DNA from 4 places in the Dickeya dadantii NCPPB 898 genome. Region 3 is predicted to be linked to each of the others. Evidence: predicted binding sites of a transcription regulator. Region 3 holds the regulator's gene; each other region holds the start of a gene.
What was found. Region 3 encodes PurR, which represses purine synthesis genes. Its sites were predicted from a motif close to CANGCAAACGTTTGCNTG; they were not measured.
Positions count from the first base shown of each region.

Region 1: purM (phosphoribosylformylglycinamidine cyclo-ligase) is a predicted target of PurR. The motif match lies at 3,839-3,856, and genes of this name have one in related genera.
Region 2: DDA898_RS03855 (NCS2 family permease) is a predicted target of PurR. The motif match lies at 3,959-3,976, and genes of this name have one in related genera.
Region 4: cvpA (colicin V production protein) is a predicted target of PurR. The motif match lies at 4,819-4,836, and genes of this name have one in related genera.

Region 1 is NZ_CM001976.1:1,282,171-1,290,103, forward strand. It holds gene mglB (galactose/glucose ABC transporter substrate-binding protein MglB) at 1-385, opposite strand, end outside; gene galS (HTH-type transcriptional regulator GalS) at 823-1,821, opposite strand; gene purN (phosphoribosylglycinamide formyltransferase) at 2,100-2,738, opposite strand; gene purM (phosphoribosylformylglycinamidine cyclo-ligase) at 2,738-3,775, opposite strand; gene upp (uracil phosphoribosyltransferase) at 4,048-4,674, shown strand; gene uraA (uracil permease) at 4,855-6,144, shown strand; gene hda (DnaA inactivator Hda) at 6,260-6,967, shown strand; gene arsC (arsenate reductase (glutaredoxin)) at 6,977-7,333, opposite strand; gene bepA (beta-barrel assembly-enhancing protease) at 7,348-7,933, opposite strand, start outside.
Region 2 is NZ_CM001976.1:731,992-739,924, reverse strand. It holds gene actP (cation/acetate symporter ActP) at 1-496, shown strand, start outside; gene DDA898_RS03860 (Na+/H+ antiporter) at 544-2,190, opposite strand; gene DDA898_RS03855 (NCS2 family permease) at 2,413-3,780, opposite strand; gene lpxP (kdo(2)-lipid IV(A) palmitoleoyltransferase) at 4,586-5,509, opposite strand; gene DDA898_RS03845 (TOBE domain-containing protein) at 5,764-6,192, opposite strand; gene DDA898_RS03840 (carbohydrate ABC transporter permease) at 6,407-7,279, shown strand; gene DDA898_RS03835 (carbohydrate ABC transporter permease) at 7,269-7,933, shown strand, end outside.
Region 3 is NZ_CM001976.1:2,829,260-2,837,192, forward strand. It holds gene slyA (transcriptional regulator SlyA) at 431-868, opposite strand; gene DDA898_RS22380 (DUF1289 domain-containing protein) at 1,043-1,282, opposite strand; gene gloA (lactoylglutathione lyase) at 1,547-1,954, shown strand; gene rnt (ribonuclease T) at 2,096-2,773, shown strand; gene DDA898_RS12905 (Grx4 family monothiol glutaredoxin) at 2,899-3,249, opposite strand; gene DDA898_RS12910 (C40 family peptidase) at 3,581-4,549, shown strand; gene cydH (cytochrome bd-I oxidase subunit CydH) at 4,731-4,820, opposite strand; gene purR (HTH-type transcriptional repressor PurR) at 5,207-6,232, shown strand; gene cfa (cyclopropane fatty acyl phospholipid synthase) at 6,651-7,811, shown strand; gene DDA898_RS12925 (riboflavin synthase) at 7,907-7,933, opposite strand, start outside.
Region 4 is NZ_CM001976.1:3,252,426-3,260,358, forward strand. It holds gene DDA898_RS14615 (ABC transporter permease) at 1-73, opposite strand, end outside; gene DDA898_RS14620 (histidine ABC transporter permease HisQ) at 66-755, opposite strand; gene DDA898_RS14625 (lysine/arginine/ornithine ABC transporter substrate-binding protein) at 830-1,609, opposite strand; gene DDA898_RS14630 (hypothetical protein) at 1,810-2,019, shown strand; gene DDA898_RS14635 (UbiX family flavin prenyltransferase) at 1,997-2,566, opposite strand; gene purF (amidophosphoribosyltransferase) at 2,709-4,226, opposite strand; gene cvpA (colicin V production protein) at 4,257-4,748, opposite strand; partial or broken gene dedD (cell division protein DedD) at 5,015-5,831, opposite strand; gene folC (bifunctional tetrahydrofolate synthase/dihydrofolate synthase) at 5,821-7,089, opposite strand; gene accD (acetyl-CoA carboxylase, carboxyltransferase subunit beta) at 7,169-7,933, opposite strand, start outside.

The DNA.
Region 1 (7,933 bases), 1.5 Mb from region 3:
AGGCTTTGTCGTAGCTGGCCAGAACTTTGGCATTCGGTTCTTTGTTAAAGAACACCACCGGTACGTCGGCGGCCTTCGCTTTCTGCACCACAATCGCGGCGGCGGCCGGGTCAACCAGGTTGATAGCCAGCGCTTTCACGCCTTTGGCCAGCAGCACGTCCACCTGATCGTTCTGTTTGGATTGGTCGTTCTGTGAGTCGTTCATCAGCAGCTCGACGCCACCCAGAGCCTTGGCTTCTTTTTCAATATCTTTGCGTACCATCGACATGAAGTTATCGTCGTATTTGTAGATGGTGACGCCGATACGGGTATCCGCGGCATGGGCGGAGGCTCCGAACATCATGCTGGCAACCAGGGCGGTGAGAGTGAAAACCTTCTTATTCATGATATCTCCGGGTTTATGCAGGGTAGTTCTCAGTCCGGCCGCACGACGCAGGGTAGACGTAGTACGGCAGTCAGTTAGTCATCGTCAGTGCGGCGTCGTAACGCCAGGCTGACGGAGTTTGCAGGCATGGCCCGCTTAAAGCCTGACTTCCCTGTTTTCAGGCAGTGCTCACCTGTTCGGTGGCGCCGCCCGGTAATGCATCCTGAAACAGATAGCGTCCTGAAACCGATATTGTGAACGTTTTCGCCGTGGCGGCCGCTAACGATTCAACTGACTGGGCGACCGTATTACAAGGCGTCCGGCCTACGCAGTACGCCCTCATCATAGAGAGCGCAATGTTAATTAACTGTGAATTTACTCACAGATTGAAAGCGGTTACATGGAGGATTTGAAAGAATTAGTGACAGCTCCCACATTTTAACGGCAGCCACCGAATGTTAACGGGCTGCCACCGAATGCCGCCGCACCAACGTCGGCATGAAACAGTGTCTGGCGGTGGGGTCCAGCAGTCCGGCCGCGCCTTTTAGCGCCAGTTCCGTGGCGATTTTCGCCATAGAAACAATAGGGTAGCGGATGGTCGTCAGGCGCGGGTCGGTGTAACGGGAAATCGGGATATCGTCGAAACCGACCACCGAAAACCGCTCCGGCACCGTGATGCCGTTATCTTTCAGCGCCATCAACGCGCCGGCCGCCATGCCATCGTTGTAGGCGAACACCGCGGTCAGTTGCTGGTTGCGCCCCAACAGTTCCACCATCGCCGCTTCACCGCCCTGTAGGTCAGGCTCGCCGCTGGCGATCCACTCGTCGGGCGGCTCGGTACCCTGTTCCTGCAACGCCTGTCGCCAGCCGGTAAGGCGTTCCGTCACGTCCTCTATCGGGTGGCTGGAGCGGAGATAACCGATGCGCTGGTGCCCCTGCTGCAACAGCATACGGGTCGCCATCATCGCGCCGCTGACGTTGTCGAGGCAAACGCAGCGGTGCGGGTAGTCCGGCAGCAACCGGTTGATCAGCACCATACCGGGCACCTGGTCCATGAACTCCGCCAGTTCTTCATCAGATAAGGCTTTTGCATGTACGATCAGCGCGTTACAGCGCTGGCGGATCAGCACTTCGATGGCGTGCCGCTCCTTTTCTTCCTGATGATAGGAGTTGTTAATCAGCACATGTTTTTGCAGGCGCTGCGCCACGGTGTCCACCGCTTTGACCATAGCGCCGAAGAACGGGTCAGACACGTCCATCACCACCACGCCGATGGTGTCGCTGACCTGCGAAGCCAACGCCTGCGCATTGGCGTTGGGTCGGTAGCCCAACTGCTCGACCGTCTGCAGTACCAGCTCGCGCGTCTGTTGGGTGACCGAGCTGCTGTTGTTGAGCACGCGGGAAACGGTGGCGATGGAAACGCCTGCCTGGCGCGCGACATCACGAATGGTAATCATCAATACTCACCACAGAAGAAAAAGTTCACGAGGGCGGCCCTGACACTCAAGCTGTTCGGACTATTCTGTCAGGCGTTATGGAGAGACTGCGTGAGTCAGGTCACAGCAATGAAAGCGGTTACATACAATTCTGTAACCTTTGTGACGAAGGTCATTATCTGGCAAGAATGACGGCGACCAGGTGTGGCAACGCTCGTCGGAGGAGTATCACTCAGGGAAAACGCCCCGACAAAGCGTCAGGGCGAGTAGGTAACCAGCGTAGTAGGGAAAAGGTACGCTTACTCGGCGGCGTAACCGCCGACGGGAATGGCCTCGCCATCAAGCCAGGCTTGATTGTCGCGCAACGCCAGCCGTCCAGCCAGAAACCAGCCCACCACCAGCGGGTAGATGCTGTATTCCTGCGTTTGCACCCGTTCCTGAACGTCCTGCTCGGTATCGCCGGGGAAAATCGGCACTCGGGCCTGCAGGATCACCGGGCCGCCGTCCAGCTCTTCGGTCACGAAATGTACCGAGGTACCGTGTTCGTCGTCGCCGTTTTCCAACGCCTTACGATGGGTGTGCAGACCGGGATATTTCGGCAGTAACGATGGGTGGATGTTCAGCATCTTGCCAAGGAAGCGCGTCACGAACCCGGTGCTGAGGATGCGCATGTAGCCGGCCAACACCACTACGTCCGGCTGGTATTGGTCGATTTCCGCCGCCAGCGCCTGGTCGAAATCCGCGCGGTTGGCGTAATCGCCCGGCAACAGCGCGTGGGCGGCGATGCCGGCGTCACGCGCTCGTTCCAGACCGAAAGCGTCCGGATTGTTACTGAATACTGCGGTAATTCGCCCTGCGATGCGGCCGCTCTGACAGGCGTCGATCAACGCCTGCAGATTGCTTCCCTGACCCGAAATCAGGACAACGATGTTTTTCATCACTGAATAACCACTGTCTCTCCGCCGTCGGTGCGGGTAATCACGCCGATGTTCCAGGCGGTTTCGCCGCTGGCGTTGAGGTGAGCAATGGCTTTATCCGCCTGATCCGCCGGCAGGGCGATGATCATGCCGACGCCGCAGTTAAAGGTGCGGTACATTTCATGACGGCTAACATTGCCGCTCTGCTGCAGCCATTCGAACACTGCCGGCCACTGCCAGCTGGATTCGTCGATGGTCGCCTGCATGCCTTCCGGCAGTACGCGCGGGATGTTTTCCCAGAAGCCGCCGCCGGTCAGATGGGAGATGGCGTGTACGTCCACGTTTTCAATCAATGACAGCACCGATTTGACGTAGATTTTGGTCGGGGCCAGCAGATGGTCCGCCAGCGGTTTGCCGTCCAGTTGAACCTGTTCCGGGTTGGCGCCGCTCACTTCGAGGATTTTGCGGATCAGCGAGTAGCCGTTGGAGTGCGGGCCGCTGGACGCCAGCGCGATCAGCGCGTCACCTTCACGGACTTTGCTGCCGTCGATAATATCGGCTTTTTCCACCACGCCGACGCAGAAACCGGCCACATCGTAGTCGTCGCCGTGGTACATGCCGGGCATTTCGGCGGTTTCACCGCCCACCAGTGCGCAACCAGATTGTTTGCAGCCTTCGGCAATGCCGGTGATAACGCGGGCGGCGGTGTCCACATCCAGCTTGCCGGTGGCGTAATAATCCAGGAAGAACAGCGGCTCGGCGCCCTGTACCACCAGATCGTTAACGCACATCGCCACCAGATCGATACCAATCGTATCATGACGTTGCAGGTCCATCGCCAGACGCAGCTTGGTGCCGACACCGTCCGTACCGGAAACCAGTACCGGTTCGCGGTATTTTTGCGGTAAGGCGCACAGGGCACCGAAACCGCCCAGTCCACCCATGACTTCCGGGCGGCGGGTCTGTTTCACTACACCTTTGATACGGTCTACCAATGCATTGCCAGCATCAATATCCACGCCTGCGTCTTTATAGCTGAGAGAGGTTTTATCGGTCACTGCGGAAGTCCCCACGGAGGTTACGATTGGTTTAAAAAATGGAGCGCGCTAATTCTAACAGCGTAAGCAAACGTTTGCGAGCGGTGTGTTTGCGGTGTAGCGGTTTCGGCAAACCGGTATGACGGCCACCGTCGGCCGACGTACGGAGTGGCGCGCGGTAATTTCCGTTTCGGCTTGATTTGGATCAGACTTGAATCTATGGCGTACATGAGAAAAAGCGGTATAATCCCGCGATTTTTTTGGCCGTACACTGCCGATGGGGAGAAAGAGTAATGAAAATCGTCGAGGTGAAACACCCGCTCGTCAAACATAAACTGGGTCTGATGCGCGAACACGATGTCAGTACCAAGCGTTTCCGCGAACTGGCGTCTGAAGTCGGCAGCTTGCTGACCTACGAAGCCACCGCCGATCTGGCGACGGAAAAGGTGACCATCGAAGGCTGGTGCGGCCCGGTCGAAGTCGATCAAATCAAAGGCAAGAAAATTACCGTCGTCCCCATTCTGCGCGCCGGCCTCGGCATGATGGAAGGGGTGCTGGAAAACGTACCCAGCGCGCGCATCAGCGTGGTAGGGATGTACCGCGACGAACAGACGCTGGAGCCGGTACCCTATTTTCAGAAACTGGCTTCCAATATCGATGAGCGTATGGCGCTGGTGGTGGACCCGATGCTGGCGACCGGCGGCTCGATGATCGCCACTATCGATCTGCTGAAAAAAGCCGGCTGCCGCAGCATCAAAGTGCTGGTGCTGGTGGCGGCGCCGGAAGGGATCGCCGCGCTGGAGAAAGCGCACCCAGATGTAGAACTCTACACCGCCTCGATAGACAAAGGCCTCAACGAACACGGCTACATCATGCCGGGCCTGGGCGATGCGGGCGATAAACTGTTTGGTACCAAATGATAGCCAGCCGACTGCAGAGTCGGCTTTTTTTTGCGTACGACACAGCCCGCTCCTGACGTGACGGGGTGGTTCTGCGCATACCACGGATGGCGACATTTTTTCTGCGCCGGTGTGTGCCGGCGCTGAACTTTCTGCCGGGTTCCCCGGTATTTTTCAGTCTGAGACACAGAGGAAAACAAGATGACTCGTCGCGCCATCGGCGTCAGTGAACGCCCCCCGCTCCTGCAAACCATACCGTTGAGTTTCCAGCATCTGTTCGCCATGTTTGGCGCCACCGTGCTGGTGCCGATTCTGTTCAAGGTCAACCCGGCGACCGTACTGCTGTTCAATGGCATCGGCACGCTGCTTTATCTGTTTATCTGTCGAGGCAAGATTCCGGCCTATCTCGGTTCCAGCTTTGCGTTTATTTCTCCGGTATTGTTGCTGTTGCCGCTGGGCTATGAAGTGGCGTTGGGCGGTTTCATTCTGTGCGGCGTGCTGTTTTGCCTGGTGGCGCTGCTGGTGAAAAAGGCCGGAATCGGCTGGCTGAATGTGATTTTCCCACCGGCGGCGATGGGCGCGATCGTCGCGGTGATCGGCCTGGAACTGGCGGGTGTGGCGGCGAACATGGCGGGCTTGTTGCCTGCCGCCGGCACGGACGTGGACGGTAAAACCGTCACCATTTCGCTGGTGACGCTGGCGGTAACGATACTGGGTTCCGTGTTGTTTCGCGGTTTTCTGGCCATTATCCCGATCCTGATCGGCGTACTGGCGGGGTATGCGCTCTCCTTCGTCATGGGCGTGGTGGATCTGGCGCCGATCGCCCAGGCGTCCTGGTTCGCACTGCCGACGTTCTACACGCCGCGTTTTGAGTGGGTGGCGATGCTGACGGTGCTGCCTGCCGCGCTGGTGGTGATTGCCGAGCACATTGGTCATCTGGTGGTGACCGCCAATATCGTGAAAAAAGATCTGATGCGCGATCCAGGTCTGCACCGTTCTCTGTTCGCCAACGGCGTGTCCACCATACTGTCTGGTTTCTTTGGCTCCACCCCGAATACCACCTATGGCGAGAACATCGGCGTGCTGGCGATCACCAAGGTTTACAGCACCTGGGTGATCGGCGGGGCGGCGGTGCTGGCGATTCTGCTTTCCTGCGTGGGTAAACTGGCCGCCGCGATTCAGGCGGTGCCGGTGCCGGTGATGGGCGGCGTGTCGCTGCTGCTGTACGGGGTTATCGGCGCGTCCGGTATCCGGGTGCTGATCGAATCCAAAGTGGATTATAACAAGGCGCAGAATCTGATCCTGACCTCGGTTATCCTGATCATCGGCGTCAGCGGCGCGAAAATCCATCTGGGCGCCGTGGAGCTGAAAGGCATGGCGCTGGCGACGGTGGTCGGTGTGTTCCTGAGCCTGCTGTTCCGTGTCATCAGCCTGTTCCGTAAAGAAGAAGAGGTGATTGACGAGGCGGACGATCAGGCTTCCGCTCGGTAATCTTATGGCCCGCCGGTGCGCTGGCGGGCCATGCGGCGAAGCGGCCGGTTGACGGTTCAATCGCAAAAGGTTTCTATGCTAAACTTGATCCGTTTTCCTGCCCGTTTGGTTTGAGGTGCTTCTGAACACTCCGGCACAGTTATCATTGCCACTCTATTTACCCGATGACGAAACCTTTGCCAGTTTCTATCCGGGAGAAAACACGTCTCTGCTGGCCGCTATCCACACGACGCTGAATCAGGAACATGGCAGCTACATCTATTTTTGGTCGCGCGAAGGCGGCGGGCGTAGCCACTTGCTGCATGCCGCCTGCGCTGAACTATCTCGTCTCGGCAGTGCGGTCGGCTATGTGCCGCTGGATAAACGCGCCTACTTTGTCCCGGAGGTGCTGGAAGGAATGGAGCAACTGGCGCTGGTGTGCATCGACAATATCGAGTCGATTGCCGGCGATGAAGCGTGGGAAATGGCGCTGTTCAATCTGTACAACCGTATTCAGGAAGGCGGGCGCACCCGGCTGCTGATCACCGGCGATCGGCCGCCGCGTCAAATCAATCTGCAACTGGCGGATCTGGCGTCACGTCTCGACTGGGGGCAGATTTACCGGCTGCAGCCGCTGTCGGATGAAGAGAAAGGCGAAGCGTTGCAGTTGCGCGCCCGACTGCGTGGTTTTGAACTGCCGGAAGATGTCAGCCGTTTTCTGCTTAAACGGCTGGATCGGGAAATGCGTACTCTGTTCATGACGCTGGATCAGTTGGATCACGCTTCCATCACCGCCCAGCGTAAGCTGACGATTCCTTTCGTCAAAGAGATCCTCGGGTTGTGACGCTGCCCGTCACAGAATATCCAACACCTGCTCCGGCGGGCGGCCGAGCTTAGCCTTGCCGTTGGCGATCACAATCGGGCGTTCAATCAGCTTTGGGTGGGTTACCATCGCCTGAATCAGTTGCGCTTCCGTCAGGCTGTCGCCGGCCAGATTCAGTTCTCGGTACAGATCTTCTTTACGGCGCATCAGTTCGCGCGCGCTGGCGAATCCCAGTTGTTTGAGAAGCTTACCCAGCGTGGCGGCATCCGGCGGCGTCTCCAGATACAGCACCACTTCCGGTTCGATGCCTTGTTGCTGCAACAAGGCCAGGGTTTCGCGGCTTTTGGAGCAGCGCGGATTATGATAAATGGTCACCGGTTTACTCATTTAACTCACCTTTTTCAGGATTTCTCGTAAGGGCGGAAGCGTTGCTGCAACGCGCGCAACTGATCGATGCGCGCGTCGTAGCGCGCCTGATCCAGGCTGCCGAGTTTGCTTTGTGAGCTGGCGTTGCTCAGCAGGCGGATAGCCTGGTCCAGCTTGCCGTTCAGCGCCAGACTTTCCGCCCGGGATGACAATTCTTCTCCACGCATGTTTTGCGCGGCGGAAGCTTGCGCCAGTAAGTCCCAGCCGTTCGGATCGTCCGGGTGGGCGTAAGTGTATTTGCGCAGAATGCGGATGGCGTCGGCAGATTTGCGGCTTTCCACCATCGCGTTGGCCAGGTTGAGTTGCAGCACCGGGTTGTCTTGCACATCCGGCACTTTCTGCAGGCGGACGACTGCCTGATCGGCTCGCTGCTGGCCGATATCAATATCGGTCATCAGATCAAGAAACCAGGGGTTTGACGGCGACTTGTCCAGCAGCGGTTGCAGCGTGGCGCGCGCATCATCGTATTTCTTGGTTTGATAGGCGCGGATCGCGCGGCCATATTGGGCGGCCTGCTGCTCGCGCGCGTTGCCTTTGGCCCAGTTGTCCAGCAACGCGGCG
Region 2 (7,933 bases), 2.1 Mb from region 3:
CCTGTATTCGAACGTCATCAAGAAGGGTCAGGCTACCGAGCGCGACGAGCTGAAAGTGTCGAAACTCACGGTACTGGCGCTGGGGGTGATCGCTATCCTGCTGGGGATCCTGTTCGAAAACCAGAACATCGCCTTTATGGTCGGGCTGGCGTTCTCGATTGCCGCCAGCTGTAACTTCCCGATAATCCTGCTGTCGATGTACTGGTCGAAGCTGACCAGCCGCGGCGCCATGATCGGCGGCTGGGCCGGGCTGCTGACGGCAATAATTCTGATGATTCTGGGGCCGACCATCTGGGTGAAAATCCTCGGTCATGCCAGCCCGATTTACCCGTATGAATACCCGGCGCTGTTCTCGATGCTGGTGGCCTTTATCGGTATCTGGTTTTTCTCGATTACCGACAATTCAGCCAACGCCGTCGAAGAACGCGGTAAATTCAAAGCGCAGTTTATCCGTTCGCAAACCGGCCTTGGCATATCCAAAGGGTCATCTCACTAAGAAAGGCGATACTCACGACAACCGGGGAGCTTGCTCCCCGGTTTTTTTTACACCTTCTCGCTTAACACCGCTTCCAGCAAATCCAGTTCCCGCAGCATTTTCTGCAGCGTTTCGTTGCTGATACGCTGCGTGGCGCGCAGGTGATACAGTTCGGCGCGCTCTGCACTAACGGCAGCCAGACGAAAGCGCCGTTCCAGATTTTCCACCGCCATGTTGTTTTCCAGCTCGTCGGTGCCCGCCACGCGGCGATGCAACATACCGATGACGCGGGCGCTCACCTCCGCCAGCACCTGATCGTCCAGATTTTCTTCCCGGTCCGCCGCCAGCCGTTCCTGCATTTTTTTCAGACTATCGATCGCAACCTGCGCCATCGTCACCCGTGCGATGCGTTCCTCTTTTTTCTGCACGCTGTGGTCGGTCAGCGTAATGCCCCTCAACAGCAGCGGTAACGCTATCACCCCGCACAACAGTGAAAACAGGATCACGCCGGTAGCGATAAACACCAGTTGATAGCGGGACGGGAACGGTGCGCCGCTGCTCAGAAACAGCGGGATGGACAACACACCCGCCAGCGTGATGGCGCCCCGTACGCCGGCAAAGGTGCTGATCCAGATCTCGCGCGAGGTGTAGTCGGCAAACAACATCGGACGCTTATTTTGTACATAACGGCTGTAGAGTTTCATCAGCCACAGCCAGGCAAACCGCAACAGCAGCAAAGCGCAATAGATCAGAGCGATGTCGGCGAATAGCATCCAGGTTTCGATGGTCGGATCCAGCTCCGCCTGCACAATCGACTCTTCAATCACGCCGGGCAGTTGCAGCCCCAGCATCAGGAACACCATGCCGTTGAACACAAACTCCAGCATGTTCCACACGCCGTTGGCGCGCAGTCGCATGTTGAGCGGCGCCTGCCGCAGCAGTTGGGTTCGGCTGATAGTCATCCCAGACGCCACCGCCGCCAGAATGCCCGATACGCCGAAATGTTCGGCGATCAGGTAGGCAGCGAACGGCAACAGCAGCAGTAACACGATTTGGGTGGCGGCATCGTCATCGTTCTGATGACCAAGCAACGACAGAGATTTACTGTAAACCCAGGTGACGCCGATCCCGGCCAGCAGGCCGCCCAGCGCGACCTGCAAAAACGCCAGCGTCGCGCCGTAAACCGTAAACACCATGGTTCCCATGGCGATCGCCACCGCAAACTTGAGCGACACCAGCGCCGAGGCGTCGTTCATTAACGCCTCGCCCTGTAGGATCCCCATCAGTTTTTTCGGGATCCGGTCTTCGCCGACAATGCCGGACAAGGCCACCGCATCGGTGGGAGACAGGACGGCAGCCAGCGCAAAGGCGGCCACCAGCGGCATTTCCGGGACCATCCAGTGCAATAGGTAACCGATACCCACCACGGTAATCACCACCAGTACCAGCGCCAGCCCCAGAATTTCACGCATATGGTGCAGAAACTCGCGGGTCGAGGTTTTCCAGCCGTCGGCGAACAGCAGCGGCGGAATAAACAGCACCATAAACAATTCGGGATTGAAGTCGACATGCAGGCCGAATTGCGGCCAGGCCAGCATGGCGCCCAGCACGATCTGCATCAGCGGCAGCGGTATCTGGAAAGGCAGGATGCGCGTCACTACGCCTGAAAGAGAGACGATCAGCGTCATAATCAGAATGGTGAAAAATATTTCCATGTGTTCCCTGGTTGCTTGCCGTTACATGAAAGGACGCCGGGTAGCCGCCATCGGGCGCCGACTGCACCATCCGGTGGATGATCTGTTGAAATAATAACAAGATACAAAGCAATGAACAGGAATCGAAGACAAAAAAAACCGCGTTTTCGGCACAGAGAAATAACAGAGGAATAAAAAAGGGGAACCGCGGTTCCCCTTAGAGCATGATGCGGTGCGGACGGCTTAGAGCGCCCAGCCGCCAGCGTAAAACACTACCAGCGCCACGGCGATAATCACGGTGCCGACATTCAGCTTGCGCCACTCGCCAGAGAACAGGCGGCCCAACACCAGCGCGCCAAAGCCCAGCATGATGCCGGTAACGATGTTACAGGTCAGCACGATGAATACCGCGCACACCAGACCGGACATGGCGTCCACAAAGTCGTTGAAATCCAGTTTGGACACGTTGCTCAGCATCAGCAGCCCGACATACATCAGCGCCGGCGCCGTCGCATAGGCCGGCACCAGATAGGACAGCGGCGACAGGAACAGGATCAACAGGAACAGCACACCCACCACGGTCGCGGTCAGGCCGGTTCTGCCGCCTGCGGCCGTACCCGCGGCGGATTCAATGTAGACCGCCGCCGGCGATGTTCCCACCAGACTGGAGAAAATGCTGCTGACGGAGTCGGCGGTCAGCGCACGGCCGCCATTGATAATCTGGCCGTCTTTGTCCAGCAGGTTGGCCTGCCCGGCTACCGCGCGAATGGTGCCGGTGGCATCAAACACCGCCGTCATCACCAGCGCCAGCACGCTCGGCAGCACCACCGGCTGCAACGCGCCCTTGATATCGAGACTAAAAATCAGCGACTGACCGTTAGCGTCGGTCAGGCTCGGCAGGGCGAACAGCCCCTGATATTTCACGTTAGGGTCAAAAATCAGGCCGATGACCGAAATGGCGACGATCACCAGCAGGATCCCGCCCGGTACGCGGCGTTTTTCAAGACCGATGGTGGCGGCCAGACCGATCAGCGACATCACCACCGGAAACGCGGTGAAATGCCCCAGCGCTACCGGCAAGCCGTCGATCGGGTTTTTAATCACCAGACCAATGCCGTTGGCGGCAATAATCAGCAGGAACAACCCGATACCAATACCGGCGCCGTGCGCCACGCCCATCGGCAAATTGCGCAGGATCCAGGAGCGAATACCGGTAGCGGAAATCGCGGTAAACAGTACGCCCATCATGAAAATGGCGCCCAGCGCGACCGGCACGCTGATATGCTGACCCAGCACCAGACTGAAAGCGGTAAACGCGGTCAGCGAAATCGCACAACCGATCGCCATCGGCAGGTTGGCCCACAGCCCCATCAGCAGTGAACCGACCCCGGCCACCAGACAGGTCGCCACAAACACCGCCGCCGGCGGAAAACCGGCTTTACCCAGCATGCCCGGCACGACGATGACCGAGTAAACCATCGCCAGAAAAGTGGTCAGGCCCGCCAGTACTTCCTGACGAACGCTGCTGCCGCGCTGCGTAATCTTGAAAAAGGCATCAAGCGCGCCTGCGGGACGGGCCGCATCGCCAGCCTGACGAGTGGTATTGGACATGGTGTATCCCCTGAAATGTCGTTGTTATTAAACGTTATAGCTATCAAACGTTATGGTTATCAAACATCCTGGCTATCAAGCGCCGTAACCGGCACCTGACCAGTATTCAGTAAAAACGGTATAATTCGACGCCCTTGCCAGACGCCGGACTGCCTGCCGTTTTCCCACTCCAGCCTGACACGCAAACGATTAACCGTTGCGTTACAAAGCGGCTGAATCCTGCCAGTTGTTGTTGAGGCGGCAGATTATCCTGCCTTCGGGACATCCATTTCAACTGCTATTCCCTGCTTTCACGCCGTAGTCGCGCTGAAAATAACGCCAACCAAACGCCGCATGCCGTTGCCGCAATCGTCAGCCAACGAGCACTCGCCACCGTTCGAACAGCAACATCTTGAGTATGAAAGAAAATAAAACCGTGGTTCAGGAAGAGCAGACTACATGTTCATATTTTTGTGATGTGCATCACAAAAAAGTTGACCACTCCCTGAGCAGGGTGTATCTTTAAAACCGTGAACAACATCACAGAAATAATGAATCACATAGAGGAATACGACAATGAAACTGCTGCACAAAATTATCGCCATGTTTGAAAACTTCACCATCAACTTCGGTACTTTCAACCACTAATTCTTTTATGCGTATGGGGGGAACATCATGAGTATTGTCCGTCAAATCACTCAAATCCTAAAAGCGCTGGGCAAAACCTACCGCGGTGTTAATCCCTACGCGCTGTTTCGTTAATCATCAGTCATTCTCTCCTTTTATGTGGCTGCCTTCGGGCAGCCACTTTTTTTTGCGCCCGGCCTTAGCGATACAGTGACGCCTCGCCGTACGGGCGAGTTTTGAAGCGACGGTGCAGCCACAAATACTGTTCCGGCGCACGCAGGATCTCGCGCTCAATCACCCGGTTCATGTAGTGCGCCGCCTGCTGCTGATCCTGACTCGGGTAGTCCTCCAGTTCCGGCTCAATCACCAGTTGATACCCTTGCCGATTCGGCTTGCGAATCAGCACCGTGGTGATCATCGCCGGTTTGGCCAGACGATGAATGGTGAACGTGCCGCAGGTCGTCGCCGCCTGCTCGACCGCAAAGAAAGGCGCGAACACGCTGCCTTTCGGGCCGTAATCCTGATCGGGCGCAAACCATACCGCTTCACCGCTCTTTAGCGCCTGCACCATGCCGCGCAGATCCTTGCGGTCAATCATCGCCTTGTTGGAGCGAGAGCGTCCCCAGGTCTGCACCAGTTCCATCAACTTATTGTTATGCCGCCGGTACATCGCCATCATCGGCTGGCACAGCCCCATGGCGCGGCCGCCCAGTTCCAGCGACATAAAATGAATGCCAATCACCATCACGCCGCGCTGTTCGCGCGCAGCCTGCTGAAGGTTCTCGAAGCCGGATACCTCGAACCACGCTCTGACCCGCCTGTCCGACCAGAACCAGGCCATGCCGGTTTCCATCAGCGCCATCCCCAGCGAGGCGAAATTCGCCTTCAGCATCGCTTCGCGCTGTGATGCCGGCATATCGGGAAAGCAGAGCTCCAGATTACGGCGGGCAATGCTCACCCGACGTTTGAGAAAATGACGGGAGCTGCGCCCCAGCCAACTGCCCAACCGCATCAGCAGCGGATAAGGCAATTGCACCAGCAGAAACAGCACGGCAAGGCCGAACCACAGCAGCCAGTAGCGGGGGTGGAACAATTCCCTGGTAAAGGTTTGTTGAGTCATTATGAATATCTTCTTGAGTGCCATGACAGCCAGTTTTAACAAACTAACCATGCACGACATTGTCGTTATCCAGGCAACCCGGAGGAAAACACAGTCAATGTGAAAAAAGAGGAGAAACGTGCGGCAAAGTACAGCTCGGTTATCACCGCGCCTCTCTGCCGCTAAAAAGCGACTCAGATTACCCGAAATCCACCAAAGAAAGGAGGGATTCGAGTGTAAAGATTGTGTGCGGCGACGATGTCGCTGCCGCGCGCCATCTAGGCGCGGGTCGCCAGAATGACGCTGGAAGCCTTAATCAGGGCAATCACCGCCGATCCGGCCTGCAATCCCATCTCTTCCACGCTTTCGTTGGTGACGCTGGCGGTCAGTTTCAGCCCTTTGGCGGTGGTGATATGCACCGTGGCGTGCACCGCGCCTTTGACCACGTCGTCAATCGCGCCGCTGAACTGATTACGGGCGGAGAAGTTCAGGCCGCAATCGGCCGAGGCCAGAATCACCCACGGTGCCTTGATCAGCGCCAGCGCCGCTTTACCGGGCGCCAGCCCGAGCGTCGTCACGCTGCTACGGGTAATCACGGTGGTCAGCTGTTCGCCGCTTTCCAGAGTTAGCACCACTTCGCTGTTGACCGCGCCTTCCGCCACGCGGGCTACGGTTCCACTCAGCTGATTTCTTGCAGAAACGGACATAAAACCTCCTGGATAAATCGGTAAATAACCATAAAAGCCGTTAATGGTTCATTAACCGCTTTTTCCCGCCGCAGTACAAGCCGTCAGCAACAGTTTTATTTTATGGAAACCATCGTCACCAAATCGTCACCGACCTGCCATGCCTTTGCAGTATTCCCTGCGCAGCATATGCCTTCCGTTTTACGAAACTCGTTGACTGGCATTAATCATCACCATGCAAAAAAACTGGCTCCCTTGGGTGATTTTATCGCCTTCTTTGCTGTTCCTGCTGTTGTTCACCTATTTTCCACTATTGCGATCCGTCTATGACAGCCTGTTCGATACCCGTATGGCGGGCGCGGGCGCATCGTTTGTCGGTTTGGGAAACGTTGCTCGCCTGCTGAATGACGCCGTATTCTGGCGCGCGCTGCTCAATAATCTGGTTTATATCCTGTTGACGGTGATCCCCGGCGTGGTGCTGGCGTTGCTGCTGGCGGTGGCGCTGTGGGAAAACCACGCGGTCAACCGCTGGCTGCGTACCGCCTTTTTTTTCCCGATGATCATCCCGATGGTCAGCGCCGCCGCGCTGTGGCTGTTTATCTTTATGCCCGGCATCGGCCTGCTGGATTATTATCTGACCAAACTGTTCGGCCCGATGAACAACAACTATCTGGGCCGCAGCAACAGCGCCCTGCTCGCCCTGGCGCTGATTGGCGTATGGAAATTCGCCGGTTACTACATGCTGTTCTTTCTGGCCGGCCTGCAAAGCATCCCGCCGTCCACCCGCGAAGCCGCGATTATGGAAGGCGCCTCGTCGACGCAGGTGTTTTTCCGGGTCACGCTACCGCTGCTGCGCCCGACGCTGAGCTTTGTCATTACTACCGCGCTGATTTACTCCATCACCCAAATCGACCACGTGGCGGTGATGACCCACGGCGGGCCGGACAACGCTACCACGGTGTTGCTGTATTACATCCAGAACCTGGCCTGGGACACCCACGACCTCGGCAAAGCCTCGGCCGCCACCTTCCTGACGCTGGCAGGGCTATTCGTTTTCTCGCTGGTTAACCTGAAAGTGCTTGAGAAAGGGGCGCATTATGAGCGTTGAAATCTCCCCCGCCGTGGCCTGTTCCACCCGCGCGCCTTTGCCGGCATGGCTGCGCTGGCGCCAGTCGCGCCGCGCGACCCTGAGCCTGCTGATGATCTGCGCCGCGCTGCTGTGGGTAAGCCCGTTTATCTGGATGCTCTCGTCGGCGTTCAGCGCCACCACCTTTGGCGCGGGCATGGCGTCGCTGTTGCCGCGCTGGCCGCTGACGCTGGATAACTTCCGCGACGCCTGGCAAAGCGCCGACTGGATAAGCCTGTACGCCAACACCATTTTCTTTACCTTCGGCACCTTTTTCGTCCAGTTGCTGACCATCACCACTGCCGGTTATGTCTTCGCCTGCCACGAATTCCGCGGCAAGCAGACGCTCTTCCTGCTGTTTCTGGTGCAGTTGATGATCATGCCGGTGGCGATGATGGTGCCCAACATGATGACGCTGAAGGCATTCGGTCTGCTCAATACCCTGACCGGCGTGATGATGCCCTATTTCACCTCGGCGTTTGGCGTATTTCTGATGCGTCAGGCGTTCCTGGCTATTCCCAAAGAGATTGAAGAAGCCGCGCTGATGGAGGGTTGCCGCTGGTGGCAGGTGCTATTTCGCGTGCTGCTGCCGATGTCCTGGCCCTCCATTCTGGCGTTCGCCACCGTCAGCATTAC
Region 3 (7,933 bases):
TTATCAATCACCACCCTCCGGGTGGTGATTGTCTAATGTCATCAATTCGGCTCGATATATCCAGATAACCATCATTCACACTATATACTCGACATACTGAGTTGCAGGTGCGTTGGCTTTATTATCTGGCCCATCCCTAGGCCTCACCCTTTTAGAGCCGCGACAAGCCGCGTTCAACCATGTTCCCGACAGACCTGCTCCCACAGATCCATTCCCAACAGAGTTGTCGCTCTCCCCAGTCATTTACTTATGCAAAATTCTGAGGATTCGATCGGTTGCCGCGTTACAAAGTTCATAATGAACCTTGCCCTGAAGGGCCAACGTTGCGTTGTTCAAAACGCCAGCGTGTTGTCCTGCGACTCGAATTATTTGAGTAATATGTTGTCTGAAATTCGAATTCGCCCGCCAAGACATTTACTTTTTCTATTAATTAAGACTGACTCTCATGTAATGCCAAAATGTTTTTTTCCAGCCGGGAGATAATAGTGGCCAACTCATCCACTTCCGCCGGGGTAATACCATTTAATATTTCGCTGCGTGTCTGATCAATAACGTCATTAACAGCCTGAATGATAGGATCCGCCATATCCGTTAACAGAATACGTTTAGCGCGTCGATCATGGGCACAGATGTGCCGGGTAATTAACCCCTTATCTTCAAGTTGATCCAACGTACGCACCAGCGAAGGCTGTTCTATTCCTATCGCTTTGGCAAGCTGAATTTGGGACTGCCCCGGAGGCAGTTGGTGAATATTATGCAGTGTGACCCAGTGCGTCTGCGTGAGCTCCAGAGGCTTCAATCGATGATCAATCAAAGCGCGCCATACACGAACCAACCGGGCTAAATCAGAACCTAACGGCAATTCCATCACTTCTCCTTATAGTTAGCATACTAAGCAACTTCCCTGGATTGCAATCAACTCTGATTTAAAACGAAAGTCTAATAAAAAAATGTCTTATTGTTATCTATCTATTCTAGCAAATAATAATTAATTAAAAATGATCTTGAACTTAATTTATATCATTAAATATCACCCTGCCGATTAAAACAAGGCTGGTTGATCTGGCTCGGAGGACACTGAATTTTTTTCACTTCGCTGGGAACGTTTCATCCTTTGCCGGCACAAACGCAGCACATCCTGTTTTTGCGCATCACTCATTGTCCCCCAATTAAAACGCTCGCTGCGGCTGCGAAAACAACCACGACAGAAGCCCCGGTCATCCGCCTGGCAGATACCCCGGCAAGGGTTGGGAACAGGAAAAAGTTCGAGCTGCTCAGCCACAGGACCTCCTCATCTGACGTCTTTATTGAAACCTTGATTGCCGTCACTGGCAAGCTTTCCGTAACGTTACCGAGTAATTAACCGCCATCTTCCCGTTTATCTCACCCTTTTTTCAGCAAGCGAACCTGAAAAGCAGCGCCCGGCCACAGGTTTGGACTCCCCCCGGCAACGACGTTATACTCAGGCCCTGTTGTTTCAGGCGGTAACGGAATGCACCCGGTATCGCCCATGACGGTTAACCCACTGATCAAAATAGGGGTCATTATGCGTTTACTTCATACCATGCTACGCGTTGGCGACCTGCAGCGCGCTATCGATTTCTACACCAAGGTACTGGGCATGCGTCTGCTACGCACCAGCGACAATCCGGAATACAAATATTCTCTGGCATTTGTCGGCTATACCGAGGAAAGCGAAGGCGCCGTGATCGAACTGACCTACAACTGGGGCGTGGAAAGCTATGAACTGGGCACCGCCTTCGGTCATATCGCACTGGGTGTGGATGACGTAGCGGGTGCCTGTGAACGTATCCGTCAGGCCGGCGGCAAGGTTACCCGTGAAGCCGGCCCGGTCAAAGGCGGCTCCACCGTTATCGCTTTCGTTGAAGACCCTGACGGTTACAAAATCGAGCTGATCAAACGCTCGCAGGCCGGTCAGGGACTGGGCAATTAATCATCCCGCCTTTGCTGTTCAGGTGCCGACAGGCGCCTGTCTTTCGGGGGAACGGTTATCCGCCGTCATGTACGGCTGCTGCATCCCCCGCCGGAATTTGCCATAATGCGCACTGCATGTTACTGAAGAAATAAGAAACGAATGGCTGAGAAAAATAACCTGAACGCCCTGAACGCGCGTTTTCGTGGCTTTTACCCCGTTGTTATCGATGTCGAAACCGCCGGGTTCAACGCGAAAACCGATGCGCTGCTGGAAATTGCAGCCGTAACGCTGAAAATGGATGAAAGCGGTTGGTTACAGCCGGACGAAACCTTGCATTTTCACATCGAACCGTTTGAAGGCGCAATTCTGCGGCCCGAAGCGCTGGCCTTCAACGGCATCGACCCTGCCAACCCATTGCGTGGCGCGGTGAGCGAATATGAAGCGCTGCATGAAATCTTCAAAGCCGTGCGTAAGGGAATCAAAGATCAGAACTGCAATCGCGGCATCATCGTGGCCCATAACGCGACCTTCGACCACAGCTTTCTGATGGCGGCGGCAGAACGCTGCGGCCTGAAACGTAACCCATTCCACCCTTTCGCCACCTTTGACACCGCCGCGCTCAGCGGGCTGGTGCTGGGGCAGACGGTGCTGGCCAAAGCCTGTATTGCAGCGGAGATCCCGTTCGACGCCAGCCAGGCGCACTCAGCGCTCTATGACACCGAACAGACAGCGCAGCTGTTTTGTGAACTGGTCAATCGCTGGAAGCGCATGGGCGGCTGGCCGCTGGCCTCAGGAACCGATACCGAAACGCCGCTGGCCGTCGGCAGTGAAGGGTAAGCCGGCGCGAACACCGGTGGTCGTGCCAATACCCTGCGGCATCAAAGCATCATAATCGTAACGATTAAAACGATATCAGGCAGCGCCGGGCTGCCTGATGCCGGGCTGCCTGATAGAGAGAAGGATTACTGCTGTTCCGCCTGCTGGGAGCGGTATTTGTCGGCGGTTTCTTTAATCAGTTGCTGCAGTTCGCCACGCTGGTACATCTCAATCACGATGTCGCAGCCGCCGACCAATTCGCCATCCACCCACAGCTGCGGGAAAGTCGGCCAGTTGGCGTATTTGGGCAATTCGGCGCGGATATCCGGGTTTTGCAGAATATCCACATAGGCAAAACGCTCGCCACACGCCGACAACGCCTGGACCGCCTGGGCAGAAAAACCACAGCTCGGCAATTTGGGCGAGCCTTTCATGTACAGCAGAATCGGGTTTTCAGCGATCTGAAGCTGAATTTTTTCAAGTGTCGTTGTCGTCATTTTATTGCTTCCTCAAGGGCGTGATGAGCAGCCCGTCAACGGCTGTTCATATGACTCGCGGCATACCGTGCCGTGCCGCTTCTGTTGCTTTGTATTCTAACGATAGCGACGGCCACAAAAAAACGCTATCTTTTGTAGGGTTTTATCCAGCTGAGCGTCAGCCAGAACAAAACAGCACCGAATCGGCTGATAATTAAGCAGCAGGCATCGTTGTTAACGTTTTCTCACTATTTTGTAGTAACAATGCCTTATTCCCCACTTTTTTATCAGGTCATTTTCGGGAATACTGTAAAGATTGAACGATTGAGGACAACATTCGGTCAGAATTATCATGCGTTTATTTATTACGCTCTTTTTATTATTTTTCAGTAACCTGTTTTTTAACCTGGCACAGGCTAATCCACATAGCGCTGCGGTTTTTCCGCGCAAAACCGGCGTGGAAACGGCGAATAAAGCTATTGAGGAATCCAAAAAAAGCAAGGTTGCTAAAAATACCAAAAAGGGTGCGGCGCCCACTCATGACAAAAAGCCGGAAAAAACCGCCAAAACCGCGCCTGCCAAACCCACCGCCGCTCACGATAAAAACGTCAAACCGCACAACGATAAAAAACCGGTGACAACCACGACCTCAGCCCACGCAACCAGCAAGAAACCGACGCAGGAAAAAAGCGTGCAGGCTAAAACGCCAGCCGGCAAAACCACGAAAAAGGACGCTCCGGCACAGGCGAAGAGCAGTCACAAGACGCATGAAACCGTTATTGCCAAAACGGCAAATAAAAAAGGCAAACCTGCCGCCGTCGACGAAACCGCTACCCTATCACCACACGGCAAGAGCAAAAAAGGCAAGCAAGATAAAGCCTCGCTGACCATCAGCGCCGCTCACCAAAAGCGCTATCAGCATGCCAAACTGACCGCCATGAACAAGCTGATGAGCCAGATCGGCAAACCCTACCACTGGGGCGGTGCGACCCCCTACTCCGGTTTCGATTGCAGCGGGCTGGTGTATTACGCTTATAAAGATGTGGTGAAAATCACGATTCCGCGTACCGCCAATGAGATGTTCCATCTGCGCGACGCCGCGCCTATCAAGAAAAGCGAACTGGAAAGCGGCGACCTGGTGTTCTTTCGGATAACCAACCGCGGTGCTGCCGACCATGTAGGCGTCTATCTCGGCAATGGTCGTTTCATCCAGTCGCCGCGTTCCGGCGCTGATATCAAAATCAGCAAGCTGAGCGAAGACTACTGGCAGGATCATTACGTCGGCGCCCGTCGCGTGGTCACGCCGAAGACGATGCGTTAAACAATTACCATGCGTTAAACAATTACCATGCGTTAAAGCGCTTCCGCTGGAATGACGCTATCCAAATACGGCAAAAGGGGCATCGCGCCCCTTTTTATTTTTCGATAGCCGTTTTCTGGTACCTGCCGTTGACAGCGACGAATGTGTCGCTGACGATCCAGGCGCCGTTAGCGCCACGCCGTCAGTTCAGCACCGCGCTCAGACTAAAGATGATGATCACTGCCAGTGAAGCCACTGTGGTGAACAGCGACATTTTCAAATTAGTATCCATAGTATTCTCCTGTATGTGACCGATGATCGCCGTCATCCCGTCATGTCTGAATCAAACCCCGATCCCGGCAGGTGGGGAAACATCATAAAGCATAGGTGTATTATCACCCGAGCGGCGTCAAAAAACCGCTTTCTGCGTCACAGAGATAAAACGAATTGCCTCTTCCACTTTTGCTCTAAATCGGCCAAAATCCGCAGTTTACTGTATACACTGCGTTGGTCGAAGCGTCAGCCCTCCCCTCAAGCTACACACCTCGGCATGTCTCCTCCTGAAATGTTGCCTTGTTGTCCGGCAGGAGATGAATTCACGCAGGCAAACGATTAACAACATATTTACTGCTGTAACAGACAACCTACTGTAACAGATGAGTTCAGGAGTCACTTTAGATGGCAACGATCAAAGATGTGGCAAAACGCGCGGGCGTTTCGACCACAACCGTATCACACGTGATCAATAAAACACGTTTCGTCGCCGAAGAGACCAAGGCTGCGGTGCGCGCGGCCATCGATGAATTGCATTATTCGCCGAGTGCAGTGGCCCGCAGCCTGAAAGTCAACCACACCAAATCCATCGGCCTGCTGGCGACATCCAGCGAGGCGCCCTATTTCGCCGAAATCATCGAAGCGGTGGAAAACAGCTGCTACGCCAGAGGCTACACGCTGATCCTGTGCAACTCCCATAATAATCAGGACAAACAGCGCGCCTACCTTTCCATGCTGGCGCAAAAACGAGTCGACGGCCTGTTGGTGATGTGCGCCGAATATCCGCCGGAACTGCTGTCCATGCTGGAGGATTACCGCCATATCCCGATGGTGGTGATGGACTGGGGCGAAGCCCACAGCGATTTTACCGATACCATCATCGATAACGCCTTTGCCGGCGGCTATATGGCCGGACGTTACCTGATTGAGCGCGGCCACCGCGACATCGGCGCCATTCCCGGTTCTCAGGGGCGCAATACCGGCAGCGGGCGTTACCTGGGGTTCCTGAAAGCGTTGAAAGAAGCCGACATTCCGCTACGGGAAGAATGGGTGGTTCAGGGCGACTTCGAACCGGAATCCGGCTACAAAGCGATGCACCAGATTCTGGCCCAGAAACAGCGGCCGACGGCGGTATTCTGCGGCGGCGACATCATGGCGATGGGCGCCATTTGCGCCGCCGACGAGCTGGGGCTGCGCGTACCGCAGGATATTTCGGTGATCGGTTATGACAATGTTCGTCACTCCCGGTATTTTACCCCGGCGCTGACCACCATTCACCAGCCCAAGGAGCGGCTGGGGCAGGCGGCGTTTTCCATGTTGCTCGACCGCATTACCAGCAAACGTGAGGAAGCCCAGACCATCGAAGTGCATCCGACCCTGATCGAACGCCGCTCCGTCGCCGACGGCCCGTTCCTCGATTACCGTCGTTAAAATTCAGACGATTCTGTTATATCTCGGTTTGGCTCTTCAATCAGGCGGCATCCCGCGCCACACATGGCGACGACGCGTGCTATCGCAGCTGAACACATGACTTAACGTGCTGCTTTAACCCAACGAATTCTTGTCGTCGGGTTAAAGCAGTCATACACTCCTCACTGTCTTTAACGACAATAATTATGAGCAGACGATGCTTTCGGCATCACGCATCGCCTTCGTTTCTATACGGTCTGTTGACCGCCGCATCTTTTTCTTACGGCCAGGGATAGACGCCTTTCGTACCGCTTTTCTCTTATTTCCTCTGGGACATCCAAGGGCTGACGATGGATTGAGTCCACCGAATGCCCTCTGTGGGTACATTTGTCTAATGTGTTCCTTGCACAGGTATTTTCCGGCAAGGTAGGGAGAAGTTATGAGTTTATCTTATGTGGAGGAGCTGGATGCAGCTAACCTATCCTGGTTCCGGATTGTCAATGAAATGCTATCGGCTGCCGACATCGTCATTAACGGTTCACGCCCGTTTGATATTCAGGTCAAAAATCCCGGTATGTACAAACGCATACTACGTGAAGGCTCGCTAGGATTGGGCGAAAGTTATATGGATGGCTGGTGGGAATGTGAACGGCTGGACATATTTTTCCACCGCGTGTTAAGTGCCGGACTGGAAAAACGGCTTCCTCACAGTTGGCAAGATACGCTACGGATCCTGATGGCACGGCTGACCAACCGGCAGTCTCGCCGCCGGGCCCGGCTCGTGGTCAAGGAGCACTACGACCTCGGTAATGATCTTTTCACCATGATGCTCGACCCCTACATGCAATACACTTGCGGTTACTGGAAACAGGCCGAAACGCTGGAACAGGCGCAGCAAGACAAGCTGCGCCTGATTTGCGAAAAGCTGCAGTTGCGTCGCGGCATGACTCTGCTGGATCTCGGCTGTGGCTGGGGCGGGCTGGCGGAATTTGCCGCCCGCCATTACGGCGTCAGCGTCACCGGCGTTACCATATCCCGCGAACAGCAGACGCTGGCACAGCAGCGCTGTCAGGATCTGGATGTCACTATTCTGCTGCAGGACTATCGCGATATGAACGATATGAACTGGCAGTTCGATCGTATCACTGCTGTTGGCCTACTTGAGCATGTCGGCCCGAAAAATTACGATACCCTTTTCCAGATAGTGAGAAAAAACCTCAAATCCACCAGCCTGTTTCTGTTGCATACCATCGGATCGAACAACGCCAGACTAAATGTAGACGCCTGGATCGACAAGTACATCTTCCCCAACGGCTGCGTGGCTTCAATAAAGCATATCGCCCAGGCCAGCGAACCCTATCTGGTGATGGAAGACTGGCACAATTTCGGCGCAGACTATGATCGTACGCTAATGGCCTGGTATGATCGTTTCCAGCAACACTGGCCAACGTTGTCAGAACGTTACTCCGATCGCTTCCATAGGATGTTCTGCTACTACCTCAACGCCTGTGCCGGCGCGTTTCGCGCACGTGATCTCCAACTCTGGCAAATAGTATTCAGTGTGGGCGGTGTAGAGGGCGGCTTGCGAGTCCCCAGATAATCCTGGCCCCCGGCGAATCCACATCCCGATAGCAAAAAACCGGCAGCCAGGCTGCCGGTTTTCATGATGGGAGAACGTGCCAGGGAAGAAAGTGCTTATTCGCCCTGCTCCGCCTGTGCAGC
Region 4 (7,933 bases), 420 kb from region 3:
TCGCCAGCCCGGTAAGGCGATAGCCGTCGCTCCACAGCAGGGCCTGCCAGTATTGTTGCAGAATCTCACTCATAATTTACTTTCCGGACTCCCTGCGAGTAGCGTTTTTCCAGCCACCACAGCACCCCGTTGGACAGGGTGGTAAAAATCAGATACAGCACGCCGGCCACAATAGCGAAAAAGAACGGATGATGGGTTCCCTTTCCGGCCAGTTGGGTCGTTTTTATCACGTCGCTCAACCCAAGCAGCGACACCAGCGCGGTCGATTTGAGAATCACCTGCCAGTTGTTGCCGATTCCCGGCAGCGCAAAGCGCATCATCGACGGAAACATAATACGGCGGAACACTTTCATCGGCGTAAAACCAAACGCCACCGCCGCCTCAATCTGGCCGCGCGGCACCGCCAGATAAGCACCGCGGAAGGTTTCGGTGAAATAAGCGCCGTAAATAAATCCCAGCGTAATAATCCCCGCCGCCAGCGGGTCGATATCGATCTGATCCAGGCCAAGCGTCTCGGTGAGGCTGTTGAGCACCATCTGCAGACCGTAAAAAATCAGCAGCATCAGGACCAAGTCCGGCACGCCGCGAATCAGGGTGGTGTAGCCGGAAAAACAGCCGGACAACACTCGATTGGACGACAGTTTTGCCGCCGCCCCCACCAGACCGATCAGCAGCGCTAGCACCAGCGAGCACAACGCCAGTTGCAGCGTCATGCGCGTGCCATCCATGATTAATTCGGAATAGCCATAAAGCATTACATCAATCCGCTCAGAAAAGACACACATCTGCCTGCACGGAGCAGGCAGAGGTTGAGGTTAACCAGGACGGTTTATTCGCCGTAGACGTCGAAGTCAAAGTACTTCTTGGCCAGCTTGTCGTAGGTGCCGTCTTTGCGCATGGTCGCAAAGGCTTTATCCAGCGCGGCTTTCAGTTCGGTTTCGTTCTTGCGCAGCCCCATGCCGGTGCCCACGCCGAACAGTTTGTCGTCTTTCACCGCCGGGCCGGCAAACGCGTACTCTTTGCCTGCGGCCTGTTTCAGGAAGCCTTCGCTGCCCGCCACTTCATCCTGGAACGCAGCGTCGATACGGCCGGCGGTCAGGTCGGCATAGATCAGATCCTGATTCTGATAGGCGACGACATCGACGCCTTTCGGCTGCCAGTACTGGTTGGCGTAAGATTCCTGCGTGGATGCCTGCAGTACGCCGACACGCTTACCTTTCAGCGCCTCCAGCGTCGGCAGAATCGGCGATCCCTTTTTGGCGATCAGGCGGGCATTAGCCGCGTACAGTTTGTCCGTAAAGGCGATTTCCTGCTGGCGTTTCTCAGTAATCGACAGGGAAGAAATAATGGCGTCGATTTTCTTTGCTTTCAGCGACGGGATCAGCGCGTCAAAATCACTCTCGACGAACGTGCAGTTTGCCTCGATGCGTTTGCACAACTCTTTTGCCAGATCGATATCAAACCCGACCAGTTGGCCGCTGGCGTCTTTGGATTCAAACGGTGCATAAGTAGGGTCGGTGCCAATCTTGATGTTTTTCGGAACCTCGGCGAGGGCACTGCCTGCTGCGAATACCAACGCCAGGGGCAAAAGTTTCAACATTTTTTTCATTGCGTTACCCTTATTTTATGATTGTGTATGCCTAAGTGATTAGTGAAATCTGACCGCGAAATGGTTGTGATGAATACGTTTGCCGTGTGCGTTAATCCGCACGTTGTTTGTCAAAACATAGCAAATTTTATGCCATAAAGAATATGCAATTCTGCATAAAATCAGGTGTGGTGATCATGATAGTCGCATCAATGTAATCAATGAATTATGTCAACTCATGCTATCGGGATAAGCAGTCAGGCAACGGTGATTTGCATTTTTTGCACAATATTGGTGCATATCGGCGCACCATAAAAAACAACGCGCCACAAAAAGGTGCAAAACATCACATCTGCGCCGGGCAGACCGGCGACGTGACGGCATGGCTTGTTATTACAAATGAGGTGTTTACGCGCCCTGCCAGCGCGTAAACAGATCCTGGGGTAGCGCAATGTCAAACTGATCAATCACCCGATTGACGGTCTGATCGACGATATCCTGCACAGTTTGTGGGCGGTGATAAAATGCGGGCACCGGCGGCATGATCACCGCGCCCATTTCGGCGGCGGCGTTCATCAAGCGCAGATGACCGAGGTGGAGCGGCGTTTCCCGCACGCACAATACCAGCGGGCGACGCTCTTTCAGCACCACGTCCGCCGCACGGGTCAGCAGGCTGTCGGTATAACTATGGGTAATGCCGGATAGGGTCTTGATAGAACAGGGAAGAATCGCCATACCGGCCGTTTTGAACGAGCCTGACGAGATGCTGGCGGCGATATCGCGGGAATCGTGCACCACATCGGCCAGCGATTGTACATCGCGCACGGTCAAATCCGTCTCCAGCGATAGCGTTTGCCGGGCCGCCGGGCTCATCACCAGGTGGGTTTCAATCCCGGCAACCGGCTGCAGCACCTGCAACAACCGCACCCCGTATATCACGCCGCTGGCGCCGGAAATACCGACAATCAGTCGCTTCATTCTCACCTCTCAGACCCACCGCAACAGAGACGGCAAAACATGTGCGCTGACTTTGCCGCATCACCGGAGGATTGGCAAGAATAACAGCGACAAAAAAAGGGAGCCTGCGCTCCCTTTTTTAACCACGAGCGGCGATCAATTATCACCCTTCGTTGTGCATTTCCAAATCTTCGACTTCATTCTGGCTGCGCATCGCCTTGGCATCGTCGTTACGCAGTGCCTCCAGATAGTCCAGGTAGTCCTGATCCACGTCTTTGGTGACATAGACGCCGTTGAATACCGAACATTCAAACTGAACGATTTCCGGGTTGTCTTCGCGCACCGCCTCGATCAGGTCATCCAGATCCTGGAAAATCAGCGCATCGGCGCCGATGATCTTCCGAATCTCTTCCACTTCGCGGCCGTGAGCGATCAGTTCGTTGACGCTCGGCATATCGATACCGTACACATTCGGGAAACGGATCTCCGGCGCGGCCGAGGCCAGATAAACCCGACGAGCGCCGGCTTCACGCGCCATCTCCACGATCTGCTGAGAAGTCGTGCCGCGCACGATGGAGTCGTCCACCAGCAACACGTTCTTACCGCGGAACTCCGCCCGGTTGGCGTTCAGCTTGCGGCGTACCGATTTAATGCGGGTTTGCTGGCCCGGCATGATAAAGGTACGGCCGACATAGCGGTTCTTCACAAACCCCTGACGGTACGGCTTGTTGATGATGCGGGCGATTTCCAGCGCGATATCGCAGGACGTTTCCGGAATCGGAATCACCACGTCGATATCCAGCTCTTCCCACTGACGGGCAATCTTCTCGCCCAGTTTCTGGCCCATGCGCACGCGGGCGCTGTAGACCGAAATTTTGTCAATAAAGGAATCGGGACGGGCGAAATAGACATATTCGAACAGGCACGGGTGGCTCTTCGGGTTTTCTGCGCATTGACGAGTGAACAGCTGGCCGTTCTCGGTAATGTATACCGCTTCGCCCGGCGCCACATCGCGCAAAAACTCAAAGCCCAGCGTATCCAGCGCCACGCTTTCCGACGCCACGATGTATTCGTTGCGGCCATCCGGCAGCTCGCGCTTGCCGATCACCAGCGGGCGAATGCCGTTCGGATCACGGAACGCCACCATACCGTGACCGATGATCATGCCGATGCAGGCATAAGCGCCGCGAATCTGCTGATGCACCGCCGCCACGGCGGCGAAAATATTGTCCGCTTCCAGCGGATAGTGCTGAAAACGATCCAGCTCTTTGGCGAACACGTTCAGCAGGATTTCGGAATCCGAGGTGGTATTGACGTGACGGCGCCCTTCTTCAAACAGCTTTTTGCGCAGTTCGTGGGCGTTGGTCAGGTTACCGTTATGAGCCAGCGTAATCCCAAATGGGGAATTGACGTAAAACGGCTGAGCCTCTGAGGCACTGGAGCTGCCTGCGGTGGGATAGCGCACGTGGCCAATCCCCATGTTGCCCTGCAACCGCTGCATGTGCCGGGCTTCAAACACATCTTTCACCAGGCCATTAGCTTTGCGCAGGCGAAAGTAGTTGGCATCATTAATGGTGACGATGCCCGCGGCATCCTGCCCACGGTGCTGCAACACCGTTAACGCGTCATAAATCGACTGGTTGACCGGTGTAAAACCGGCGATACCGACAATACCGCACATGTGGTCTTTTCCTCATCAGCGCTACCGCGGCTAGATGTGCCGCGGCAAGAAACTCGACGTGCTTTGCAGGTAGTCAAAAAACCACCTGATGATATAACTGAACTGCGGGATTAAATGGGACTGCTTCCAGTCAGCACTCTGTGAAAAACCGGTGAAGGTATCCAGAAAGAACAGCAGCGCGGAGACAATCAGCACACCGCGCAATGCACCGAAGCAAATGCCCAGTACCCGGTCAGTGCCTGACAATCCGGTGCGTTCAACCAGCGAACCGATCACATAATTAACGATAGCGCCCACAATCAACGTCGCAACAAACAGAATGGCAATGGCGATACCGTTGCGCACCAGCTCATCATTAAACCGCGTGAAATAGACCGCGAGATAGGCATAGTAGTGGCTGGCGATAAAGAACGCCGCCCCCCAGGTCACCAGTGACAGCGCTTCACGTACAAACCCCCGGATGAGACTGACCAGAGCCGAGAATCCGATAATACCGATAATGACGTAATCAACCCAAACCATGAACTATCCTAATAATGAACGATGACAATCGCAGCGCCGGTCATCCTGTTCGCGGCGCATTCTAACAGAAAAAGAAAACGTTTGCGTAGCGTATTTCCCGCCGATTTTTTCGATAGGCGAAGAAATAAAAAAAACCTTTCGCCGCCACGCGGATAGCGCCCTTGTCCATCGCGCGCCGCCGATGACGCCCCCGTGTTCCGCCCACAAAATAAAGGGGCAAGGTCGCTTCGCTCCCCTACCCCTGCTGGTATTCCTGATTCGTCGCCTTAGCGCGCGCTGTACGACCGGACTTGCCCGCTCAGACCGCTAAGCTGCTGCAGCTCGCCCAGCGCCGACTGCAGTTTCTGCTTCGAGGCATCCGGCCCGACGTAGATACGGGTAATCTGCCCCGCCACCGGCGCCGACGGCACGGTATAGGCCCGATAACCGGACAGACGCAGCTTGGCGACAATCTCATTGACCTTATCGGCATTCTTCAGCGCGCCCAACTGCACCACAAAAGCCTGACCGGCCGGCGCCTGCTGCTCCTGAGGCGTCGGTTTGCTTTCCGGCGCCTTGTTTTCCGTTTTAGCTTCCGCCACGCGAGTGTCGACCGGTTTACTTTCAGCCGCACTTTCAGCCGCTTTCGCCTCGGGCTTTCGCCTCGGGCTTCGGCCGGGTTTCCGGTTTTTTGACTTCAGGCTTGGCCGGTTGCGCCTTCATCGCCGGCGGTGCCACTTGCTGTACCGGCGGGCGTGGTTCGGTCACCACCGGCGCCGGCGTTGCGGCCGGGCGGGAAGACGACGGCTGAGACGCACCGTGACGAGCGGAGGATTGCGTTGAATCCGGCTCTTCAGCGGTGGACTCATTCTTACTCTGCATCGCCGCCTCGGCCCCTTCGGGCGGCTGGGCCGACAACGACTGATTTATCGGCGGCATCGACTCCGCTTCCAGTGTATCGCCCGGTTTGGGAACTAACGGGATAGCGGCAAAATCATCTTCATAATGTTTTTTCTTACCATCCAGCAGGCCGGGAAGCACGATCACCCCCAGCGCCACCAGTACAACCGTTCCTACCAGGCGATTCTGAAATTTACTCGCCATGCGTTCCGCTCCCGTCCAGCGCTTCCATCACATGCGCGACAGTATGGAAAGAACCACAAACAATGACTACATCATCTTCGCCGGCGTCCTGCATCGCCTGCCGCCAGGCCGTCGCAACATCCGGGAATGACGTACAGCTCTCCAGATGCGTGGCCAGCAACCCGGCATCGGCGCCGCGCAGCCCCTCCAGCGGAGCGCAATACCACACATCCACCTGCGGCTTAAGATGCGCCAGCGTACCGGGGATGTCTTTATCCGCCAGCATACCAATCACCGCCCGTACCCGGCCGGCGTGCGGTAAATCAGCCAGCCGCGCGGCCAGATAGGCCGCGGCATGAGGATTATGCGCGACATCCAGAATCAGCAACGGCTTTTCGCTCACAATCTGGAAACGTCCCGGCAATTGCGCCTGACGTAACCCCTGATAAATGGCGTCAACGGTCAGCGTGATATCGGAGGCCTGCAGCGCCGCCAGAGCGGTCGCCGCATTCGCCAGCGGAACGGTTGGAACGGGTAATCCTTCATAATGCACATCGCCGCCCTGCCAACGCCAGCCGTCATCCTGCAATGAGAATTGCCAGTCAGATCCGCGCCGGAACAGCTGCGCGCCTTTTTCCTGCGCGACGGCGGCAATCGATGCCGGCATATCCGGTTCGCCCACGACGGCCGGCCGGTTCCCACGGAAAATTCCCGCCTTTTCGCGGCCGATGCTTTCCCGGTCGTTACCCAGCCAGTCGGTGTGATCCAGCGCGATGCTGGTCACGACCGCGACATCGGCATCAACAATATTGGTGGCATCCAGACGGCCGCCCAGCCCGACTTCCAGAATCACCACATCCAGTTGCGCCTGCTTAAACAACCACAGCGCCGCCAGCGTGCCGAATTCAAAATAGGTCAGCGACGTGCCGTTGCGACCAGCCTCGATCGCGGCAAATGCCTCGGCGTGGCTGGACTCCGGCAATTCGCGGCCCTGAATGCGCACCCGTTCGGTATAACGCAGCAGGTGTGGTGAACTGTACACCCCAACCCGCAGCCCGGCGGCGATCAAAATGGATTCCAGCGTGCAGCACGTGGTGCCTTTGCCGTTGGTGCCGGCCACGGTAAACACGCGAGGAGCCGGTTGCAGCAGGTGCAGGCGTTCCGCCGCCAGTTGGATGCGATCCAGACCGAGGTCGATGGTCTGAAAGTGTAGGTGTTCAAGATAGTTAAGCCACGTGGCCAGAGGCGACGTGGCTTGAGGTGTCTGAAGATTGTCCATGAGTCCCGTTCACTGACTTACGGTTGATTGCTGCCGGGAACACGGCAACGATGCCGCCCTGCTCCCGGTTTATCATTGATTAGACTTCACTCTGTGATTCAGGCGAGGCGGACGACCGCGCCACGGCGGATTCCTGCGGCTCCGGGCGATTCGTCAACCGGGACAGGATGCTCGCCAATTTGTAGCGCATATCCGCACGACGGACGATCATATCGATGGCACCTTTTTCCAGCAGGAATTCGCTGCGCTGGAAGCCCGGCGGCAGCTTTTCGCGCACCGTCTGCTCAATAACGCGCGGGCCGGCAAAACCGATCAGCGCTTTCGGCTCGGCGATGTTCAAATCGCCCAGCATCGCCAGACTGGCGGATACGCCGCCCATCGTCGGGTCGGTCAGCACCGAAATATACGGCAGACCGCGTTCGCGCAATTTCGCCAACGCCGCACTGGTTTTCGCCATCTGCATCAGCGACATCAGCGCTTCCTGCATACGGGCGCCGCCGCTGGCGGAGAAGCAAACCAGCGGACAATTGTCTTCCAGCGCCTGCTCGACGGCACGGACAAACCGCGCGCCAACGACAGACGCCATCGAACCGCCCATGAAGGAGAACTCGAACGAAGCCGCAACCACCGGCATGTCGTACAGCGTGCCCTTCATCACTATCAGGGCGTCTTTCTCGTCAGACTGCTTCTGCGCCGCGGCGATACGGTCCTTGTATTTTTTGGAGTCCCTGAACTTCAGGACATCTTTGGGCTCCAGCTCGCTGCCCAGCTCCACCATGCCTTCTTTGTCCAGAAACGCATGGAGACGAGCCCGGGCGGATAACCGCATGTGGTGATCACATTT